Regions from separate parts of the Shewanella sp. SM32 genome, predicted to be linked through region 1. Evidence: riboswitches for the same ligand, from Rfam matches in the RefSeq annotation. Region 1 holds a riboswitch; the other holds the start of a gene.
The links. Region 1 has a riboswitch for cyclic di-GMP ahead of L5M10_RS09765 (glycosyl hydrolase family 18 protein). Riboswitches for the same ligand answer to the same signal wherever they lie in the genome.

Region 2: another riboswitch for cyclic di-GMP. It lies ahead of gbpA (N-acetylglucosamine-binding protein GbpA); the one in region 1 lies ahead of L5M10_RS09765 (glycosyl hydrolase family 18 protein).

The regions. Positions count from the first base shown of each region.
Region 1 covers NZ_JAKKRO010000018.1:61,033-66,163, reverse strand. The annotation lists gene L5M10_RS09770 (FKBP-type peptidyl-prolyl cis-trans isomerase) at 6-476, shown strand; gene L5M10_RS09765 (glycosyl hydrolase family 18 protein) at 609-3,215, opposite strand; cyclic di-GMP riboswitch class I at 3,329-3,417, opposite strand; gene L5M10_RS09760 (ROK family protein) at 3,769-4,554, opposite strand.
Region 2 covers NZ_JAKKRO010000059.1:18,358-23,488, forward strand. The annotation lists gene norR (nitric oxide reductase transcriptional regulator NorR) at 1-1,291, shown strand, start outside; gene L5M10_RS18935 (TMEM165/GDT1 family protein) at 1,342-1,896, opposite strand; cyclic di-GMP riboswitch class I at 2,307-2,406, shown strand; gene gbpA (N-acetylglucosamine-binding protein GbpA) at 2,530-3,975, shown strand; gene L5M10_RS18945 (aromatic amino acid transport family protein) at 4,537-5,131, shown strand, end outside.

The DNA.
Region 1 (5,131 bases):
TTTATATGAAAATGTTACTTGCCGTTGTGGTGATTGCTGGGGTGATTTTTTACTTCTTTACCTCGATGAACGGCCAAAAAGCCACCCAAGAAAATATCCGTTTAGGCAATGAGTTTTTAACACAAAACAAAACCAAAGAAGGTGTGATCACCACAGCTTCAGGTTTGCAATATCAAGTATTAACTCAGGGCGATGGCACCGTTCATCCTAAAGCCAGCGATACAGTGACAGTGCATTACCATGGCACTTTGATTGACGGTACTGTGTTTGACAGTTCGGTTGATCGCGGCGAACCCATCGCATTTCCGCTTAATCGGGTGATTAAAGGTTGGACCGAGGGCGTACAGCTTATGGTTGTTGGCGATAAAATGCGGTTTTTTATTCCCAGTGAACTCGCCTACGGTAACCGTAGCACGGGCAAGATTGGTGGTGGTTCTGTGTTAATATTTGATGTGGAACTGCTTAAGATTGATTAAATCAGTCTTCAATGAGTCTGTCTTAACGCATTCGGCTGTATTCATAAAAAAACCTAACGCTTAATAAAGAAAAAAGCCCTGAAACTTCGCAGGGCTTTATTTTTTAACCAATAACATCAAAATTTGGGATAATTACTGGCAGGTTGCCGCGCCAATATCAACCCATACTGCTGCAACACCCGGTACATCACCTTTAGTCCAGTAACTCGCCTTCCAAACACGACCGTTATAGCGAGTAGTTTGACCGCCGTTATACACCACACCCGCATCCCAACCGAGATCAACTTGGCTGAGTAGCTGCCATTGGTCTGCGGTGCGAGATGGCGTATTACCCTGCGTCCAATACTTTGCTTTCCATACCAACTGACTATGACTCACAGTATCGCCAGTGTTATACACCACACTGGTTTGCCAAGCAGGATAGTTACCGGCATTGGGATCGGTTGCATCGCACCCACCACCGACCACTTTTGGCGTCACGGTCAGATTCGTCGATGCACTTGCATCTAAGGCACCATCGGAAACCAGCACGCTCAAACCATAGCGAGTCGCTTCGGTAACATTGGGGCCAGTAACGACTAACGTGGCACTATTTTGCCCGGTTGCCGACACGCCTGCGGGCACAGTCCAAGCGTAGGTTAAGGCATCACCATCTGCATCGGAGGCATTCGCCACTATACTGACGGTTTTACCCGCTTCAACTGTCGCAGTCGGAGCCAGAGTCACTACAGGTGCTTGATTAGGCGTATCAGCCTTGTTCGTCACCAGCACAGTATCGCTGGCAAATAGCCCTTCAGGATCGGTGACTTTAAGGCTAAAACCATAGGCGACATCGGTTTGGGTTGCTCCCAGTTGAATAGTCGCATTCGCCATATCTGCATTCGCGATGGCAACACTTGGCCCAGAGACTTGAGTCCAGAGATAGCTTAAAGCAGCGTTTTCAGGATCGCGCGAACCGCTACCATTGAGCGTCACATCGGCGGGACCTGTGACATTCACATCCACGCCAGCATTGGCAATGGGCGCTTTATTCACTGGCGGAGTGGTGCCTTCACCATGGCCTAAACCTTCGTGCATGGCATTCAGAATGTCACCATTATCGGCATCAAGTTCCCACGCAAAAAGCCCACCAAGTTGATTAGAAAGCACATATTGCCCCTTGGCTTTAACTGAACGAGCATCATCGAAAGTGATTAAATCGCCAGTAGATGCCTTGAACAAAGATGGCGCCTCGGCCGTTTCGTCATAGCTGTAAGTCCAACCACTTCCCATGTAATCGTTCGCTATCTGACGATAATCCACCACACCAGCTTCCCAAGTACCTTTTACTTTGCCCGTTGCCGTCCCCGTGAAAGGATTATTACCACTGTAGCCATTCACACCTGTCCAGCCGCGGCCATACATAGCGGCACCGACCACAATTTTCCCTGGGGTCACACCTTGGCCTAACAGCGCATTAACGCCATTAGCTGTGGTGTAACGAGTATTAGGATCCCAACTCGCTTCATACAGATTGGTTTGATGGCCGAGTTCAGTATTAGTCCAACCACCATTAAAGTCGTAACTCATCAAGAAGATGTAATCCATGTACTGCTGAGCAGCCTGATAATCGACTTTTTGAATTTTATCGTCACCTGCGCTAATAGCAGAGGTCAGCTCATAGGTACGACCCGTTTCGGCGCTTAGTTCATCAAGCATCGTCCGCAGTTCACGCATCAGAGTCACATAGGTTTCACCGTCATTGGCATTACCTAAATTTGGGTTAGCGCCATTCCCCCCTGGAAATTCCCAGTCGATATCCACGCCATCGAAGAATTTCCATGTCTGTAGAAACTCTTTCACCGAAGCGACAAAGATATCGCGCTTGGTTTTATCACCGAAGAAAAAGAAGGGATCCGAGAGGGTCCAACCACCGACCGAAGGTAAAATCTTCAAATCTGGATGTGCTTGCTTAAGTGCCATCAATTGACCAAAGTTACCTTTGTAAGGATCTGAATGCTCACTCACTCCCGCCTGCGGTATTTGAATCGCCGCCCAAGGATCGTGAATCGCAACTTTAAAATCACCACGACCACTACAGGCACGTTGCAACGCTTCGAAACTGCCTTCGATTTCTTTCAAGCTATCATTGATTCCATCACCACCACAAATTGGGGTAAAGCCATATAAAATATGGGTTAAGTTTTGCGCAGGTATCTTATCGACCGGGAATTTACGACCGTATACGCCCCATTCGACAAAGTAACCTCCCACCACTTTGCCTGATTTATTCGCATAGGGACGGTTGTTTTCTTTTAGGGGAGCATTGAGTGGCACTAAATGGCTGCCGTCGGTATCAGCCACGAGGATTTGTTTAGCATCGCTCGCCGTACAGCCATCACTGTTACACAGTTGTACTTGCATCTGATAACGGCCACCCTTGTTCACCTTAAAGTTAGCGGTTCCCGACGCGCCAGATGGGCCTTCCCAAACTACATTGCCGTTGAGTAACACTTGGGCTCTATTGCCCACATCGCCACTCCAAAGGTTCCAACTAACGGAGACATCGGCGGCATCTTTCACCGTAACTAATTGATTGTAAGCGGTAGCCGCTTGATTCACTTCAATAATAGCGAACTTAGTTTCGCCCCAACCTAAAGTCGGTTTACCGGGCGCCGCTGCAAAAACGCTGGCACTGATGGTAGATGCCAGCGCTGATGCCACTAGCAAGGCTGATGTTGAAATTTGAGTCTTGAACATGAGATATCCCTATTGAATTTTTATATGAATCAATAAGGCAAACAAAGCGTAGACAGGAAACAGCACTCTCTTAAAACCATGCAAAACGACTGACAACTGCATGAAGAAAAACCTGTGGTATCCCCGCTATCATAGGTACAGACGAACCCTTAGACCGGAGGCTTTGCGTCCCAGTTTTTCAACTGGTTTGCCTTTTACACACAATGACAACGTTGTCATTGCAAATATCAGCATAAGCGTAAGCGCAATAAAATTGCAACAAAATATTATCAACTGTGTTATTGGCTAAAATCGTAAATAGAACTAGTCATCTGATAAGAAAGGAATTATGCAAATTAAACTATCGCTAATATTTACTTTGGGTAATGAGGATCATCTGAATACTTTAAGAATAAAAAAACAGGACTCGATATGCCAAAGGCATCATAAGTCCTGCTTTATATTTCACAATTTACGTCGCTTATGCAGCTAAAACTCAATCACTAAACATTCATAGCGCAAACCATAGTCGAGCAATATTTATTATCCTTAATGCGCGGGGTATTTATGATCCTTATGCGCGGGGATAGTCCCTTGCGAGCATCACTGATAAACCGCGGCAAACCAAGGTTTCCATATCATCGACACGATTGATTTTCATCTCAGCTAAGGGCGCGCTCAATGCCATTTGCTTTAAGCTTTCGAGGCAGCCTTTGTAGTAAGGAGCGCTATTCATCATACCGCCGGCAAGCCAAATTCGATTAGGATTAAATAAATTAACCGCCCACGCTAATCCCATGCCGAGATAACTGCCCGCGCGATATAAATCATCCTGAGTGGAGATTTTGCGGCTGCGCACTGAATCGCCACTGGCCAGTTGCTCTAAACTAAACTCACCAGATTCTGTCATCACGCGACAAGGCCCCAACTCCCCCGCCACGCCCGTCGCTCCCGTAAAGACTTGTCCATTAAAGGCAATAGACATACCGATCCCAGTGCCGCACATGACCAATAACTCACAGGCATATTTAGCATCACAAGTCGCTTGCATACCCGCATCGATATCGTTGCAGATAAACTTAAGCTCACCCTGGGTTTTGACTGTATCGAAGCTCAATCCATTGAGTCCAGGTAAAGATTTACAAGAAACCAAACGATTATTTTGTACCAGTCCAGGTACGGCAATCGCTAGTTGGTAATGCTGTAAATCATAATCACGTTCAAACGCCGCAATTTGATTATTTAACTCTTCAATTTTAAAACCTTCACCTGTGGGGATTTTATATTGTTCTGTATGTCCCGCGAGCTGAAGTTCGAACAGGGCTTTGGTACCGCCCACATCTATTGTTAGTATTTGCATCGCTTACTCCACTGATACATGTGCTCCACTCTGACCCCGAGTGGAGATGGCAAATGTTAGCATAGGGTCCAAATGTTAGCGATTGAATAAAACTTAAGTTGCTAATTTGTAAGGAACAAGTCCTAATTAAAACATGACCAACCTTTTATTTAATTCACTTTTCATGCTCAAAATCACATAAATAAATTAACAACAAACCCCATAACCTCAAGCGTCTTACCTGCACAAATTCACGATTGTATACAAAATCCTTTATTCGCTACCCTTGCATCTAGCGCGCTAGACTTGCGATAATCCGAGCCGGTTAAAACTCAAATCAACATATACCCAAGCTACCTGAAGATACGAGTTTCAGAGCGCCTAGGGTGCTTCAATTCAAGGCGTATCAATGACAGAATGTCGGCTACCTTTTGAATTGATGCAACACGGAAGTGAAGTGCCCTAGACGCTCCGTCCCGGCGGTTTTTAACGCACTTTATACTGCGTTGGTTATTTTTAACTTAGCCCACTAGGTCTGCAAATAACCGCCTTGCCTAAAGTGCGTTAAATTACCGCTGAATCCTGCATCTTCAGGTTG
Region 2 (5,131 bases), on a different contig from region 1:
GAACTTACATGTACATGCTTGCATTGGTTTACCACTAATCGCGAACGATCGCTTAATTGGGGCGCTCACCATTGATGGTTTTAACCCTCATCAGTTTGATGGTTTTAGTGATAGTGAGTTGCGTGTGATCAGCGCACTGGCCGCAGCCAGTCTTAATACTGCGTTATTGATGCAACAGCTAGAATCCCAAGTTGTTGAAGTTTCCAATGGCACTGAGGTGCTCAATCGTCCTGCTAGTCAGCAGGAGATCATAGGGCAATCCACACAGATCCAATCGCTAAAGCAGCAGATAAGTGCCGTGGCAGGCACTGATTTATCGGTATTAATTACCGGCGAAACTGGCGTGGGTAAGGAGTTAGTGGCCGCGGCGATACATAATCAATCGACCAGAGCCGATAAATCACTTATCTATTTGAACTGCGCTGCATTGCCGGAGTCCGTCGCCGAAAGCGAGTTATTTGGACATGTAAAAGGGGCATTTACGGGGGCAATCAGTCATAGGCAAGGCAAGTTTGAACTCGCTGACAAGGGGACCTTGTTTTTAGATGAAATCGGGGAGCTTCCCTTGGGGCTGCAAGCTAAGTTATTGAGGGTTTTACAATACGGTGAATTACAGCGAGTGGGCAGTGATAAGAGCCTAAAAGTTAATACTCGGATTATTGCCGCCACTAATCGAATTTTGCACCAAGAGGCAACGGAAGGGCGCTTTCGTTTCGATCTTTACCATAGGTTGAGCGTATTTCCTATCCACGTAGCACCATTAAGAGAGCGTGGGCAAGATATTGTTATGCTGACAGGTTTTTTTCTTGAACGTTGTAAAGCGAAGTTAGGACTCACCCATATCAATATCACACCCGCAGCGCAGCAGTTATTAGAGCAATACACGTGGCCGGGTAATGTGCGTGAGCTAGAGCATGCGATACACAGGGCTGCGGTGTTGGCGAAAGCCGAGCTAAAAACGGCTTACATCAGCTTAAGTAATAAACATTTTCAGCTCGATTCTTTGATGAATCAAGCACACAAAACAGTCGACGAAGATAGGCTATCAGATGCCGCAACGCCAGTCAGTGAATTAGCATTTAGGTCTGAGTCGGCCTGTCGTGAGGGACAATCGCAAGATCATTCCAGTGTTATGCTGGGGCTTAAGGCTGCGACTGAGAGATATCAGCGTCAACTTATTCGCCAAGTTTTAGCCGCGAATCAACAAAATTGGGCTGCGTGTGCAAGAATATTGCAAATCGATACAGGTAATTTGCACCGACTTGCAAAACGGTTAGGTTTAAAAGAATAAAATATTGCGTGAAGAAATTTTATTCTGCAGCAAAACCCCTGCCTCGATTCTTAGAAGAACAGGGTCGCGACACCCAGTAGTGCGAACAATACGGCGCAGCCACGGTGTATCCACAACATAGGCAATTTTTCAGCGCTGAAGTGGCCTGCGATCACTACGGGTACGTTAGCAAGCAGCATGCCTAAGGTTGTGCCAGCAACCACCATAGTTAATGAATCGTATTTTGCGGCTAATACCACAGTTGCGATTTGCGTTTTATCCCCCATTTCGGCGATAAAAAACAGAATAAAGGTGGCGAGAAAGGGGCCCATTTTATAGAAACGGCTCTCTTCTGCATCGACTTTATCGGGGATTAACACCCAAAGAGCGATCGCAAAGAATGACGCAGCCACTAAATAACGTGCAAGATCTGGGCTTACCCAGTTAATGGCCCATTGACCAATCCAAGCTGCGGCAAAATGGTTAAATAATGTCGACAGCAAAATACCTAAAATAATGGCGGTTTTATTTTTAAATCTTGCGGCGAGGATTAGTGCAAGTAATTGAGTTTTATCACCAATTTCGGCGATAGCAACCGTAAAGGTTGAGGCAAGTAGGGCTTCCAAGTGTGATCCTTTAGGGGTGGTTATGACATAAGCACAATAAACCGTCCACCCCTAGGTGCGGTCATTGTGCTCAGGTCTTGCTGGGCAAATCTATGATTTGCTGTGAACACCATGGCATGTTGCCAAGTATGTTGATGTTCACCCTAGATGACGATGGCTCGAAATCCAGTTAGCTACTCCCCCGAAGCGAGGTGGGCATTATACCTAGGTAAGATTTAGTTTCAAGCACGAGTTTATAACAGTAGGTGCTGATAAATGTTTGACGGGTGTCAGAAAAATACCGATCCACATTCTGTAACTTAATGAATATAAATGAATTATTTTTTGACAACGTTGTCTTTTGTTGCTAATTTAGCCAAGTCATTTCTACTTGGTTACATACTGTTAACTCGTAGTGACTCAATGATAACGACTGTATTTGGCAAACTAATTGAAAAGTTAGGACGCAAAGCTTCCGGTCTAAGGTTGTAAATGGATTTTTTAGTGAACTAAGATAGCGGAGTTGCCGCAGAATTCGATTTCTGTGAAAGATAAACGACTGCTGTTTAATGCTGTTGTTTGCCCAAATACCACTTTTATATCTAAGCCTATCATTATGTTTAGGATGATAGGCAATCAATGGAGTGCATTAAAGTGGCAAATTCTACTGTTTTTTCCCCTATTTCTAAATTGAGTTTATTGGCCGCGGCAGTAATGGCGACGAATGCGTTTGTGAGTATCTCTGCGCAGGCGCACGGTTATGTTGTGGCACCAGAATCGCGTTCATATGCCTGTAAAGCAGGTAAAAATGCCAATTGTGGCGCGGTGCAATGGGAGCCGCAAAGTGTTGAGGGGCCATCGGGTTTTCCTGAATCAGGTCCTGCTGATGGCAAACTGGCGAGTGCTGGCAATGGTGCTTTTTCACCTTTGGATGAACAAAGTCCGAGCCGTTGGGCAAAGACGGATATTAAAGCGGGCTGGAATAAGTTCAGTTGGCAGTTCACAGCAAACCATGTCACCCGTAATTGGCGTTACTATTTAACTCGCCAAGATTGGAACCCAAACCAAGCTTTGAGCCGAGCGAGCTTTGACTTAGCCCCCTTTTGCGTAGTTGATGGTGGTATGGAGCAGCCGCCTAAGTTAGTGACCCATGACTGCTACGTGCCAGAAGGTCGCAGTGGTTATCAAGTGATCTTGGCCGTGTGGGAAGTGGGAGATACGACGAATAGTTTCTACAATGCTATCGATGTGAACTTGGGCTCGGGTCCTGTTGTGCCGAGTGAATGGCAAGATGTGGGGGATATCAATCCGTCACTCGATCTAAAAGCAGGCGATAAAGTGATGACCCGGGTGTTTGACGCCAATGGTGAGCAAGCGGCTAAGCAAACAGTCATTACCATTAGCGATGCGACTCAAGGTGATAAACAAAATTGGCCTTTCCTATTAGCAAGCGCGATTAATGCCCAGCAGTCCCAGTTAAAAGCGGGACAAAAAAATGCATCGGGTGTGATTGAGCCTGTGTATGGCAAAAACGACATTTTTACAGCGAAAAACTCAGGTATTGAGCGTGTCGAAGTAGGATTTGATTTAGCTCCTGCTCCGGGCAACAGCTTAGAAGTCACTTCACTTGCCGATGATTATCAAATTATCGATGGTGCGGCGAAGGTCAGCTTTGATGTGACCAGTAACGCCGAGATGCTAGTGTCAGCGTATTTGTTTAGCCATGATGGCACAGCGGCAGGTTTTGTGAGCCAAACTGTTAACAATACCAGTGCTAGCTTAGTGTTAGACGTCGTTGAGCCTAAAGCTGGGCATTATCATTTGCAGGTAAAAGCTGAGCCTAAACAAGGTGATGTTATTCAGCAGAACTTTGATCTCTTCTTAAAGGACCAAGCTCCTGCACCAGAAGCTGATTTTGTATTCCCAGCAGGCGTGAAAGGTTACGTTGCAGGTACTACAGTGTTACAGCCTAAAAATGGCAAAGTGTATCAATGTAAGCCATTCCCTTATAGCGGCTATTGCGTGCAGTGGTCGGCTTCTGCCACTGGATTTGAACCAGGTGTTGGCGCTTCTTGGGCTATGGCGTGGACTGAGCTGTAAATTAACTTTTTGAGTTAATCAATTCTCAACATGATGTGATTGGGCTTAAACATATCCGTGTGTTTAAGCCCTTTTTGTCTGCATCGGATGGAAAAAGACCGGCTTTATTTTGATTCGAGCCTAATACAAGATTACAGGTATTCTCAACAAAGGTAGCGCTTTTGTTGGCTTGTATATTTTCGTTTATCACAGCGCTATTAAGTTGTTACCGTACCGTTTGCTGCCCTTCTTTGTTCACAACTGGCTTGCCCACTGGGTTTGGCTCTGTTAATGTCCCAAACTATCTATTTAATCGATGCTTATATCGGTACATTAATTTGGGCTATCACAATTGAAAGTCATGCCATTTTTCAATAATCGATTTAGTTAGCCTCAATGGCTACTGGGTTGAAACATTCAAAAGCTATTGGGGCCAATTGATCTGCTAGGTCGAGATCTGATTGGATGCTTTAAGTGATGTGTCGCTTATTTCGATTTAAGACGCAAGGCTTTATCGGTTCAAATCTTACTCAAATAAAATAATAATTAATTATTGAACAGGACTATTGTGTGAATTCAAAAATGTTAGGCTCGATCGCCATCGTTGCCGGGACGGCCATTGGCGCAGGTATGTTAGCGTTACCTTTAGCCACAGCGGCTTTAGGTATTATCCCTGCTTTAGTGTTACTCGTCGTTATTTGGGGCGTGTCCGCCTATACCTCATTACTTATGCTCGAAATTAACTTACGCACTGGCGTGGGGGATAACGTGCATGCTATTACGGGTAAGTTACTGGGTAAAAAAGGTCAAATAATTCAAGGTGCTTCTTTCCTGAGTTTATTATTTGCTTTGACCGCGGCTTATCTCACCGGCGGCTCTTCGTTATTAGTGCTTAAAGCGAAGAACATGTTCGATATCGTGCTCGATAATCAAGTCGCAGTGTTGTTATTTACACTCGTGCTCGGTGGCTTTGCGGCGCTAGGTGTTGCTTGGGTCGATAAAGTTTCACGTTTCCTATTTTCGTTAATGATTCTATTGCTCGTGGTGGTGGTATTATTTTTATTGCCCGAAGTCAGTATTGCTAGCATGGCAACTGGCGCGATTGCCGAGTCTATGACCAGCAATTGGATGGCGGCAATTCCCGTAGTGTTTACTTCGTTTGGTTTCCACGTCTGTA